Regions from separate parts of the Streptomyces sp. NPDC087859 genome, predicted to be linked through region 2. Evidence: riboswitches for the same ligand, from Rfam matches in the RefSeq annotation. Region 2 holds a riboswitch; each other region holds the start of a gene.

The links. A riboswitch is a leader RNA that binds a small molecule or an ion and turns the genes downstream of it on or off. The one in region 2 is predicted to bind cyclic di-AMP.
Positions count from the first base shown of each region.
Region 1: it holds a riboswitch for cyclic di-AMP, as region 2 does, so the genes downstream of both, ACIOHP_RS40220 (M23 family metallopeptidase) here and ACIOHP_RS02320 (NlpC/P60 family protein) in region 2, are expected to answer to the same signal.
Region 3: it holds a riboswitch for cyclic di-AMP, as region 2 does, so the genes downstream of both, ACIOHP_RS25050 (peptidoglycan DD-metalloendopeptidase family protein) here and ACIOHP_RS02320 (NlpC/P60 family protein) in region 2, are expected to answer to the same signal.

Region 1 covers NZ_JBIUUU010000021.1:127,737-131,814, forward strand. Annotated here, with positions in the region: gene ACIOHP_RS40215 (M16 family metallopeptidase) at 1-1,168, shown strand, start outside; cyclic di-AMP (ydaO/yuaA leader) riboswitch at 1,360-1,528, shown strand; gene ACIOHP_RS40220 (M23 family metallopeptidase) at 1,542-2,318, shown strand; gene ACIOHP_RS40225 (GntR family transcriptional regulator) at 2,506-3,201, shown strand; gene ACIOHP_RS40230 (HPr family phosphocarrier protein) at 3,339-3,620, opposite strand; gene ACIOHP_RS40235 (GNAT family N-acetyltransferase) at 3,818-4,078, shown strand, end outside.
Region 2 covers NZ_JBIUUU010000001.1:498,695-502,772, forward strand. Annotated here, with positions in the region: gene pcrA (DNA helicase PcrA) at 1-912, opposite strand, end outside; cyclic di-AMP (ydaO/yuaA leader) riboswitch at 1,197-1,365, shown strand; gene ACIOHP_RS02320 (NlpC/P60 family protein) at 1,373-2,536, shown strand; gene ACIOHP_RS02325 (hypothetical protein) at 2,557-3,153, opposite strand; gene ACIOHP_RS02330 (tellurite resistance/C4-dicarboxylate transporter family protein) at 3,415-4,078, shown strand, end outside.
Region 3 covers NZ_JBIUUU010000010.1:95,811-99,888, forward strand. Annotated here, with positions in the region: gene ACIOHP_RS25045 (alpha-galactosidase) at 1-1,338, shown strand, start outside; cyclic di-AMP (ydaO/yuaA leader) riboswitch at 1,655-1,812, shown strand; gene ACIOHP_RS25050 (peptidoglycan DD-metalloendopeptidase family protein) at 1,817-2,782, shown strand; gene ACIOHP_RS25055 (Tat pathway signal sequence domain protein) at 2,978-4,078, shown strand, end outside.

The DNA.
Region 1 (4,078 bases), on a different contig from region 2:
GGCCTTCTCGGAGGGCACCGACAAGCACACCGCCGAGGAGTTCGCCGCCGAGCTGGAGCGGGCCGGTGCCACGCTCGACGCCCACGCCGACCACCCCGGCGTACGGCTGAGCCTCGAGGTCCCGGCGTCGCGTCTGCCCAAGGCGCTCGGTCTGCTGGCCGACGCCCTCAGGGCGCCCGCGTTCGCGGACAGCGAGGTCGAGCGCCTCGTCACCAACCGCCTCGACGAGATCCCGCACGAGCTGGCCAACCCCTCCCGCCGGGCCGCCAAGGAGCTCTCCAGGACCCTGTTCCCGGCGGACCTGCGCATGTCCCGCCCGCGCCAGGGCACCGAGGAGACCGTCCAGAACATCGACTCCGCGGCCGTACGCGCCTTCTACGAGAAGCACGTCCGCCCGGCCACCGGCACCGTCGTGGTCGTCGGTGACCTCACCGGCATCGACCTGGACGCGCTGCTCGCCGACACCCTCGGCTCGTGGACCGGCTCCCAGGCCGAGCCGCGTCCGGTGCCGCCGATCACCGCCGACGACACGGGCCGTGTCGTCATCGTGGACCGCCCCGGCGCCGTCCAGACGCAGCTGCTGATCGGCCGTATCGGCGCCGACCGGCACGACCGCGTGTGGGCCGCGCAGGTGCTCGGCACGTACTGCCTCGGCGGCACCCTCACCTCCCGCCTGGACCGCGTCCTGCGTGAGGAGAAGGGCTACACCTACGGGGTGCGCTCGTTCGGGCAGGTCCTCAGGTCCGCCCCCGACGGAACGGGTGCCGCGATGCTCGCCATCAGCGGCTCCGTCGACACCCCGAACACCGGTCCGGCCCTGGACGACCTGTGGACGGTCCTGCGCACCCTTGCCGCGGAGGGGCTGACCGACGCCGAGCGGGACGTCGCCGTGCAGAACCTGGTCGGCGTGGCCCCGCTGAAGTACGAGACCGCGGCGGCCGTCGCGAGCACGCTGGCCGACCAGGTCGAGCAGCACCTGCCCGACGACTACCAGGCCACGCTGTACCGGCAGCTCGCCGCGACCGGCACCGTGGAGGCCACCGCAGCGGCCGTCAACGCCTTCCCGGTGGACCGGCTGGTGACGATCCTGGTCGGCGACGCGTCCGCCATCAAGGCGCCCGTCGAGGCCCTCGGGATCGGTGAAGTGAGCGTCGTGTCCGCCGAGTAGCGGCACGCGCGTGAAGGGGCCCTGGTGACTGACGTGTCACCAGGGCCCCTTAATGTCCGAATTAGGGGAGAGGTTGCCTGTCTGCCCTGTGGCATGCGCTACAAAACCCCTGATCCGTTTGGGGATTGAAAGTCGCCCCGCTTAGCGTCATCCGGGCTGTTCGTCAGGCAGTGCGCCGCGCCCGCGGCACCGGACAGCCATCGCCGAGTCCCCGTACGGCGCGAGCCAGGGGAGCCGGGGACCCACATTCATGTAGTCCCTGGGGTGAATCGGACGCCCGCGCGCGCAGCGAGGGGGTCCGTAGGAGACCTTCCTGCTCCGAACCCGTCAGCTAACCCGGTAGGCGAGAAGGAAGGAAAGGACCAGCCACCACATGGCGTTCACGCGCGCCACCGGGAAGCACCGCCGTCCCAGCAGGATGAAGCGCACCACCGCCCACGTGGCGGGGGTCGCGGCCCTCACCACCACCGGCGTCATCGGCACCCTCGCCGCCCCGGCCCTCGCGGCGGAGCCCGCGGCCGAGCAGACCGGCCTCACCCCGGTCGTCACCATCGGCGACTCGGTCGCCGCCCAGATCGACGCCCAGGCCGAGGCCCAGCAGCAGGCGGCCATCGAGGCCGCCGAGCAGAAGGCCCGGCAGAAGGCCGAGCAGGCGGCGCTCAAGAAGGCCGCCGCCAAGGCCGAGAAGGAGCGCGAGGCCAAGGAGCGCGCCGCCCGCGCCGCCGCCGAGCGCAAGCGCCTCAACAGCTATGTAGCCCCGATATCGGGCTCGTACATCTCCACCGGCTACAAGGCCGGCGGCGGCGTCTGGTCCTCCGGCAGCCACACCGGCGTCGACTTCCACGCCGCCACCGGCACCTCCGTCCACGCGGTCGGCTCCGGCACGGTCGTCGAGGCCGGCTGGGGCGGGTCGTACGGCAACAACATCGTGATCAAGATGAACGACGGCACGTACACCCAGTACGGGCACCTGTCGTCCATCGGTGTTTCGGTGGGCCAGACGGTCACCCCGGGCCAGCAGATCGGCCTCTCCGGCGCGACCGGCAACGTCACCGGGCCGCACCTGCACTTCGAGGCCCGCACGACCGCGGAGTACGGCTCGGACATCGACCCCGTCTCCTACCTGCGTTCGCATGGCGTGAACGTCTGACGACGGACCGCGAGATCTTCTGAAACCCCGGCTCACCGAGCCGGGGTTTTGCCGTTTCTGTCGCCCTGTTGTCCAAAAAATATGCATGGATTCCGGCCCGCCATCGGAAATTCCTGTTCTTTGCAATAGAGTCACTGAACACACGTCAATCATCGACGTTTCACGGGGATTAAGGCGGAGGTCGGTCATGCGTATTCCGGCGCACTCGGTATGCACCGCGATCAGGGACGACATCGTCGCCGGTGTCTACGAGCGCGGCAGCCGCCTCACCGAGGAACTCCTCGCCCGTCGCTACGGGGTCTCCCGTGTCCCCGTCCGGGAGGCGCTGCGCACTCTGGAGGCCGAGGGCTTCGTGGTGACGCGGCGCCACGCGGGCGCGTGCGTGGCCGAACCGACCGAGCAGGAGGCCGCCGACCTGCTGGAGATGCGGATGCTCCTGGAGCCCCTGGGTGCCTCACGGGCCGCCCAGCGGCGCACCGAGGCGCATCTGAAGGTCCTGCGCGGTCTGGTCAGGCTGGGCCAGGAGCGGGCCAGGAGGGGCAACAGCGATGACCTGCGGTCCCTGGGAGGCTGGTTCCACGAGACGCTCGCCCAGGCCTCCGGCAGCCCCGCGCTGACCTCGATGCTGACCCAGCTACGGCACAAGATCTCCTGGATGTACGCCGTGGACGCCCCGGTCAACCCCGTCGAGTCCTGGGCGGAGCACGGTGCCATCGTCGACGCCGTGGCGCGCGGCGACGGAGAGCGCGCGCGGGCGGTCACGGCTCTGCACACGGAGCGCTCGACAGCCGTGCACCGGCTCCGATTCACCGGCACGGGAGATCGGCCGGAGCGTGTGAGGAACTCGCAACATCCCGTAAACATGCCGAGCCTGCGGCATTAACACAAGAGCCGTATACAAAGAGGCAGTAATTCGCGGGGGATTATTTCCGCTGCCTGTGAGCGAGAAATGCAAAGGGCTCGCCCGATAAATTCGGACGAGCCCTTCTGTGGTGCCGTGAATCAGCCGGCCCCGGTAAATCAGACGGTCTCGGGAAGCTCCTCGAGACCCTCGGAGACCAGCTTCGCCAGTCGGTCGAGGGCGGCGTCCGCGCCCTCGGCGTCGGAGGCGAGGACGATCTCCTCGCCGCCCTGGGCGCCGAGGCCCAGAACCGCCAGCATGGAGGCCGCGTTGACGGGGTTGCCGTCGGCCTTGGCGATCGTCACGGGGATACCGGAGGCCGTGGTGGCCCGGACGAAGATGGAAGCGGGGCGGGCGTGAAGACCCTCGGCCCAGCCGACGTTGACGCGGCGCTCAGCCATGTGATGCTGCCCTTCGGTGTTCAGGGTTGTCTAGACCAGTTTCCCACAACGTGAAGCTTCTCCGGAGCGGACGTGCGTCCCGTCCGGGGTGAGTCGCCGGACCGCGGCCTCGGTCCGGCTTCCGTCCTTGCGATCCTCTTGCGTTCTCCACAGACTGCCTCGCGCCGTTGTCGTACGCGAGCCGTAATCTGGGGCCCATGCAGACCTCGCCGGACCGGCACGAGTACCCCGCGCACTGGGAAGCCGACGTGGTGCTGCGCGACGGCGGCACCGCGCGCATCCGCCCCATCACCGTTGATGACGCCGAGCGCCTGGTCAGCTTCTACGAGCAGGTGTCGGACGAGTCGAAGTACTACCGCTTCTTCGCGCCCTACCCTCGCCTGTCCGCCAAGGACGTCCACCGCTTCACGCACCACGACTTTGTGGACCGGGTGGGACTCGCCGCCACGGTCGGCGGT
Region 2 (4,078 bases):
GCTCGTCCCCACGAGCTCGCGGACCAGCGTGTACTGGGCGTGGTTGGTGTCCTGGTACTCGTCGACGAGGACATGCCGGAAGCGCCGGTGGTAGTGCTCGGCGACGTCCGGGAAGGCGCGCAGCAGATTGACCGTGGTCATGATCAGGTCGTCGAAGTCGAGCGCGTTGGCCTCCCGCAGCCGCGCCTGGTACATGGCGTAGGCCTGGGCGAGGGTCTTCTCGAAGCCGTCGGTGGCCTGGGCGGCGAAGTCCTCCTCGTCGATCAGCTCGTTCTTGAGGTTGCTGATCTTGGCGCTGAAGGACTTGGGCGGGAAGCGCTTGGGGTCGAGGTCGAGGTCACGGCAGACCAGGGCCATCAGACGCTTGGAGTCGGCCGCGTCGTAGATCGAGAACGACGACGTGAAGCCGAGCTTCTTGGATTCCCTCCGCAGGATCCGCACGCACGCGCTGTGGAACGTCATCACCCACATCGCGTTGGCGCGCGGGCCGACGAGCTGCTCGACGCGCTCCTTCATCTCGCCCGCGGCCTTGTTGGTGAAGGTGATCGCGAGGATCTGGCCCGGGTGGACATTCCGCTCGGCCAGCAGGTAGGCGATGCGGTGGGTGAGCACCCGCGTCTTGCCGGAGCCGGCGCCGGCCACGATGAGCAGCGGGGTGTCGGAGTGCACGACGGCCGCGCGCTGGTTCTCGTTGAGTCCGTCGATGAGCGCGGCCGCGTCCAGCACGGGGCGCGGGGCGCCGTCGCGGTAGTACGCGTCCCGGTCCGGCGGCACGTCGAACCTGCCGCCGAACAGGTCGTCCGGAACGGGTTCCGGTACGTGCTCGTCCTCGGGCGGTGGCGGGGGCTCCTCCTCGCGGCCCTTAGAGGCTTGGAGGTCCGCCAGGAAGCTGTCGTCAAAGAGGCTGCTCATCGCTCTCCGAGTCTAGGGCTCCCCACTGACACCCCGCCGCCGCCCCGAGAACATGGGCCGACCTCATCACCCTCCATCACCGTCCCGACACGTTCCGCGACGGATCGACCGCAATGCGCACAAGTCATTGCAGATCACTCCGTATGTACCACCGCGAGCAACGTCCTGACCTAAGGTCACGAAAATGTATCGGGCCTATCGGACATCAACCTTCACAGGGGCCACACCCGTTGGCTACCGTGCCGGAAGGCCGTACGACCCCCACCGGCGAACGTCGCCGGGCCGCGCGGCCTCCGCCGAATCCGGAGCGCCGCCGCGCACCCGGAACCGGGGACCCACCGAACTTGGGGTGAATCGGCCGACTCCCGCACCGGGAACAGCCGTAGGGCAACCCTTCCGAACCACCCGCCCGAACCCGACAGCTAACTCGGTAGGCGGAGTATGGAAGGAGTCGCCGACCTTGGCGTCGCACCGCAAGCCGCCTCCCCCGGGTACGCGCGTAGCCGGCATACGCACACCCGCTCTCGCCACGGCCGCCCTCACCTCCGTGGCCCTGCTCTCCCAGACGGCCACCGCCGCGCCCTCGACCGATGACAAGCCGAGCATCGAGGAAGTCGAGAAGAAGGTCGACGACCTCTACCGCCAGGCGGAGTCGGCGACCGAGAAGTACAACTCGGCCAAGGAGAAGACCTCCAAGCAGCGCAAGGAGGTCGACACCCTCCTCGACGACGTCGCCCAGCGCACCCAGAAGCTCAACGAGGCCCGCGAGGAGCTCGGTTCCTTCGCCGCGGCCCAGTACCGCACCGGCGCCTCCGCGCCCGACACCGCGACCTTCCTGCTCGCGGACTCCCCGCAGGACTACTTCGACCAGACGCAGCTGATGGGCCGTATGACGTCCCGTCAGAAGGACGCGGTCGACGACTACGTCACCGAGCAGTCCGCGACGATGAAGAAGCGCCAGGAGGCCACCGACAGCCTCGAGACGCTCTCCGACGCGCAGGGCGACCTGAAGACCGCCAAGGCGACCGTTCAGCGGAAGCTGTCCGCCGCGCGCGAGCTGCTGTCGCAGCTGACCGCCGAGGAGAAGGCGCGCCTCGCGGCGATCGAGAAGAAGAAGCAGGAAGAGGCCGCCCGCAAGGCCGCCGAGCTGGCGAAGCAGCAGGCGGCCGAGCAGAAGGCGGCGGCGGAGGCCGCCGCGGCCGAGGAGTCGGCGGGCAGCTCCTCGTCGTCCACGGAGACCGCGGAGACCTCGGACTCCTCGTACGCCACGAAGGCCGAGAAGGCCCTCGCCTTCGCCCGCTCCCAGGTGGGCAAGCCGTACGTCTGGGGCGCCACCGGCCCCGACTCCTACGACTGCTCCGGCCTCACCCAGGCCGCCTGGAACGCCGCCGGAATCTCTCTCCCCCGCACCACCTACGACCAGGTGAACGCCGGCACCACGGTCACCCTCGCCAACGCCCAGCCCGGCGACCTCGTCTTCTTCTACGACGATGTCACCCACGTCGGCATCTACATCGGCAACGGCAAGATGATCCACGCGCCGAAGCCGGGGGCGTACGTGCGCGAGGAGTCCATCTACTACGACGGCGAGTCGGCGATCCACAGCGTCGTACGGCCGGCCTGACGCGCGGCAGGGCCCTGGCGTCAGTGACCTCCCCGGTTCTCGACGCAGGGCCCCTCGCCGGGCTGGGGCTCGACATAGACGCCGTGCACCTCGCCGGTCAGCTCGTCCTTCGTCACCCGTCCGGAGACGCACACGACGCCCGTGTAGACGGCGTAGTACCCGTTCCCGACGAAGACCCCGTGCTTCTCACCGCACCCGACCCGCCGCAGCGCCGCCTCGACCCGCTCGTCGCCGAAGACACCGAACTCCCCCGATCCGCCCTCCTTCCGGACCTTCTCCAGCTCCGCCAGGATCAGCTCGGCCGACGCCTGCCCGCCGGCCTGCTGCTCGGCACTCAAGGACGCCTGCATGCGGTACGCGTGGTTGTCGGCGTAGTTGGGGGGAGCGTCCCCGGGTCCGTCCTGCTGTTCTCCGGCCGTGTCCGATGCGGAGGGGGAGGGAGGCAGGGCGGTGGGCGTCGCCGAGGACTGCGCGCACTTCGGCGGGGGCGGATAGGAGGAGGTCGGCGAGGCCGGCCGAGCGGCGCCGGCCCCATCGGCCGCCCCGCCTTTCTGACTCCCGCATGCGGTGAGGGCGACCGCCACGAGGGCGAGGGCAACTGATCGTCTGAGAGCCATGGCCAGAGTCTGGCGCCCGACGACGGGGTTTGTCATGAGCGGAACTACTCAGACGACGGGCAGGTCCGTGCCGGCATCGGGCGATAAAAGTCCAGGTGGGGTGGTTCCGGTGCGATCCGGGCGTGGGACCCATCTGCCCATCACTCCGCACACCTGCCCACCGGGCCGCGCCCCCCTCCCATGACTGCGCCCGCGCGTATTTGCCCGCGCCCGCTCGCGCGCCCCGCCCCCGAGCCGGGCCGCGCTCCTTAGCATCGCCCCATGTCCGGCGCCTCCCCCCGCTCCCCCCTCCACGCCTGGTGGTCCCAGCGGCCGCCCGCCGCCGGGGCCGCCGTGATGGCGACCGGCATCGTGTCCGTCGCTCTGCATCTGACGAGGTACGAGACCCTGTCGCGGATCACCCTCACGCTGGCCGGCGTCGCGTGGGTCGCGTTGGCCGCCGACTTCGCCGTACGGCTGTTGTGGGACCGGGCGAGGTGGGTGGCGGAGGCCGAGACGCCGGGCGCGCTCACCGCCGTAGCCGCTACGGCCGTGCTCGGTACCCGGGTCTCGGCGCTCGGCCGGCAGCAGCTCGCCGAGGCGCTGCTCGCGCTCGCGGCGCTGTTGTGGCCGGTGCTGATCGCGCTGGTCGTGACGCACTGGACGCGGCGGATGCCGGGGTCGGTGTTCCTGGGCTGCGTCGCCACGCAGGGTCTCGCGGTGCTCGGCGCCACGCTCGCCGCGGCCGAGTCGACGGCGTGGCTCGCCCACGCGGCGCTCGTGCTGTTCTGGCTCGGCCTCGTCCTCTACGGCCTCGCCCTGGCCCGCTTCGACCTGCGGCAGGTGACCGCGGGCGCCGGGGACCACTGGGTGGCCGGCGGGGCGCTCGCGATCTCGGCGCTCGCCGGGTCGAAGCTCGTCGCGGCCGACAGCGCCCCGCTGTACC
Region 3 (4,078 bases), on a different contig from region 2:
GACGAGTCGGGCCTGCTGCGGCTGGCGGCGGGGGAGTCCTTCACGACGCCCGTCTTCGCCGGCCTGTGGAGCGACGGCGGCTTCGGCGGGGCGAGCCGGACCTGGCACGCCTACCAGCGGGCGTACGTCATCCCGGACGCCGACCGGGACCGGCCCGTGCTGTTCAACTCCTGGGAGGCCACCGAGTTCGACATCTCCGAGGAGCAGCAGGGCGCCCTCGCCCGGCGGGCCGCGGCGATCGGCGTCGAGCTGTTCGTCGTCGACGACGGCTGGTTCGGGACGCGCACCAGCGACCGCGCCGGCCTGGGCGACTGGACGCCCAACCGCGACCGTTTCCCGGGCGGTCTGAAGCCCCTCGCCGACTCCGTGCACGCGCTCGGCATGCAGTTCGGCATCTGGGTCGAGCCCGAGATGGTCAACCCGGACAGCGAGCTGTACCGGACGCACCCGGACTGGGTTCAGTACCAAGAGGGACGAAAGCGGACGGAATTCCGCAATCAGCTCGTACTGAACCTCGCGCGCGAGGACGTCCAGGAGTACCTCTGGGACCACCTCGACGCACTCCTGAGCAGCGCCCCGATCGACTATGTGAAGTGGGACTTCAACCGCAGCTTCACCGACGCAGGCTGGCCGGGCGAGGCCTACCCGCAGCGGCTCTGGATCGACCATGTGCACGCCTACTACGCCTTGTTGGACCGGCTGCGGGCCGCCCATCCGGGGGTCGCGTTCGAGTCCTGCTCGGGCGGGGGCGGCCGTATCGACCTCGGTGTCATGGGCCGTACGGACCAGGTGTGGACCTCCGACAACACCGACCCGCTCGACCGGCTCTCCATCCAGCACGGCTTCGGCCAGATCCATCCCGCGCGCGTGATGGCCGCCTGGGTCACCGACAGTCCGAACGCCATGCTCAACGGCCGGGTCAGCTCGCTGCGGTTCCGGTTCGTCAGCGCCATGGCCGGGGTGCTCGGCGTCGGTGGCGACCTCACGCGGTGGAGCGAGGAGGAGCTCGCCGAGGCCCGTGAGTGGGTGGAGCTCTACAAGGAGATCCGGCCCGTGGTGCAGCGCGGTGACCTCCATCGGCTGCGACCGCCGCGGGGCGGGCTCAGTGCCGTCCAGTACGTCCTCGGGGGTGAGACCGTCGTGCTCGCCTGGCTCCAGGCGCAGAGCTACGGCGAGCCCGTACCGGCGCTGCGGCTGCGCGGGCTCGACCCGACGGCGTCGTACGAATGCCTCGAAACGGGCGAAGTTCACAGGGGTGCCGTATTGCTGCATCACGGACTTCGCATCGGATTGCGCGGCGACCTGGATGCGGCAGTTCTCCGACTGCGTCGTATCTGAGCTTTCTGTCCGAATTGGCGCCTTCCTCATCCTTCATTCCAACTCGCTCTGGAATAAGGGGAGCTGTGAATGTGCCACGTGAGGAGCGTCATACCCGTGACCGTGCGTCGCCCGTCATGTCCACGTAATTCCCGTTCTTTTTCAGGGGTTTTGCATGGCGGGAGGCGTGCGCAATTCACGCAGGGTGACCGGTAATTCTCACAGGGGATCAAGAGGAACGCATGCACCTGGAACCTCTCACTTGTCCCTTTGCGTCTTGCTCGCTTACGTTCGCCATCAATCCGGACGGACGCCCAATCCTGCCGCCGCCCGGGGACCGCACAACTCACCCGTGAACGGCAGGAGCGGGGGACCCACAGGTACAACCGCCTGTTCCGGTCTCCGGAACGGCTAGGGGTTAAGCCGCACCTCGGTGCGGCCGGGCATCTCCAGCCCGAACCCGACAGCTCACCTCGCAGGCGCCGGAGAGGAATTCGCCATGCCCGCGAAGGGTAAGCACCGCCGTCCGAAGGCCCAGCGCCTCACCCGCTCGATCGCCGTCGCCGGCACCGGTGGCGCCGCACTCGCCCTCCCGCTGATGGGTGCCGCAGGCGCCCACGCGGCCACCCCGCAGTCCGTTCCGGAGAAGGCCGTCCAGTCCCTTCCGGTCGCCGGGAAGACGGTCACCGAGAAGAAGACCGCGGAGAAGAGCGCCGCCAACACCACGACCGCGCGCACCTATTCGGTGCGGTCCGGTGACTACCTCTCGAAGATCGCCGACGAGCAGAACGTCAGCGGTGGCTGGAAGAAGCTCTACTCCGACAACCGTGAGGCCGTCGGTTCCGACCCGTCGCTGATCCACCCCGGTCTGAAGCTCACCCTCGGCAAGAAGGCCGCGGCGAGCACGGAGAAGTCCGCGGGCACGCGGAAGTCGGCGGAGACGCAGAAGTCCTCTTCGTCCGCGTCCTCGGAATCCGCCGAATCCTCGAAGTCGTCCTCGTCGAACACGACGGCCGCGACGCAGAGCAGCGAGACGACCGGCACCAGCAGCTCCAGCGGCTTCACCCTCCCCGTGGCCGGCGCCACCGTCGGTACCCCGTACCGGATGTCCGGCAGCATGTGGTCCAGCGGCTACCACACGGGCGTCGACTTCGTCGTCCCGACCGGTACCTCGCTCAAGGCCGTGGGCGCGGGCACGGTCGTCTCCGCGGGCTGGGGCGGCGCGTACGGCAACCAGGTCGTCATCAGGCTCGCCGACGGCTACTACGCCCAGTACGCCCACCTCTCCTCGCTCTCGGTCTCGTCCGGCCAGACCGTCACCGAGGGCCAGCAGGTCGGCCTCTCCGGCGCGACCGGCAACGTGACCGGCCCGCACCTCCACTTCGAGATCCGCACCACGCCGGACTACGGCTCGGACGTGGACCCGGTCGCCTACCTCCGCGCGAAGGGCGTCTCCGTCAGCTGACGCCACCCCCTGTGCCACCGAAGGCCGGATCCCGATCCCCGGGTCCGGCCTTCGGTGTTCGCTCTTGCGAGTTCATGATCACTTTATTGCGTTCTTGTGGCACGACTGTCCAAAGCGTCGACAGTGAGGGGAAGGTGGGGACACAGTGATCTCCGTAGCGATGCAAGCGCTTTCTATCCGCATCCGGAGGTCCCCGTGCCCGGCGTCGACCGACGCACCGTCATCAAGGGCGCCGCAGCCGCGGCCGCCGCGGCCCAGTTTTCCTGGGCCCAGTCCCGCACCGCCGACGCGGCCGAAGCGGACGACACCGAACTCCGCTGGCTGGAGGGCGCGACGCCCGACGCCCACGCCGGCACCACCTGGGGCGTGCCATGGGCCCGCGGGGCGTACCCGCCGGAGCAGAGGTTCCGGCTGACGACCGCCGCCGGCGACGACGTCCCCGTCCAGAGCTGGGTCACCGGCCACTGGCCCGACGGCTCGGTGAAGTGGACCGCGCACGCGATCGCGCCCGGCGCCCCGAAGGCCACCGCGTACAAGCTCGCGGCGGGCAGCCCGGCGGCCCCCGAGCGGAGGGTCACCGTCACCCGGTCCGGCGGCCGGGTCGAGGTGTCGACCGGTGTGATCACGGCCGTGTTCGGCGCCAAGGGCTCCGACACCGTCGTGCGCAGCGTGCGGCGCGGTGCGGCCGAGATCGCGCGGGACGGGAAGCTGGTCGCCCTGCGACAGGAGTCCGTGCAAGAGGGCGCGGACGTCGAGAGCTTCGCCGGCCGGGTCGAGAAGGTCGAGGTCGAGCAGGACGGCCCGGTCCGGGCCGTCGTCCGCGTCGAGGGCCGGCACCGCAAGGGCGGCCGGAGCTGGCTGCCGTACACCCTGCGCTTCTCCTTCTTCGCCGGCGCGGATTCCTTCCGCCTCGTGCACACCTTCGTCTGGGACGGCGAACAGAAGCCCGGCTCCGACCAGGGCGACTTCCTGCGCGGCCTCGGGGTCCGCTTCACCGTTCCGCTGAGCGATCAGCCCTACGACCGGCACATACGCTTCGCCAACTCCGGCGGCGGACTGTTCAGCGAGGCCGTCCAGGGCATCACGGGGCTGCGCCGCGACCCGGGCGCGGCGGTCCGCGGCGCCCAGATCGCCGGAGAGAAGCTGCCCGACACCGCCACCTGGGACACCCGCGTCTCCAGCCGCCTCGCTTACATCCCGACCTGGGGCGACTACACACTCACCCAGCCCAACGCCGACGGCTACACCGTCCGCAAGCGCACCAAGGCGGGTTACGGCTGGATCCACGCGGCGGCC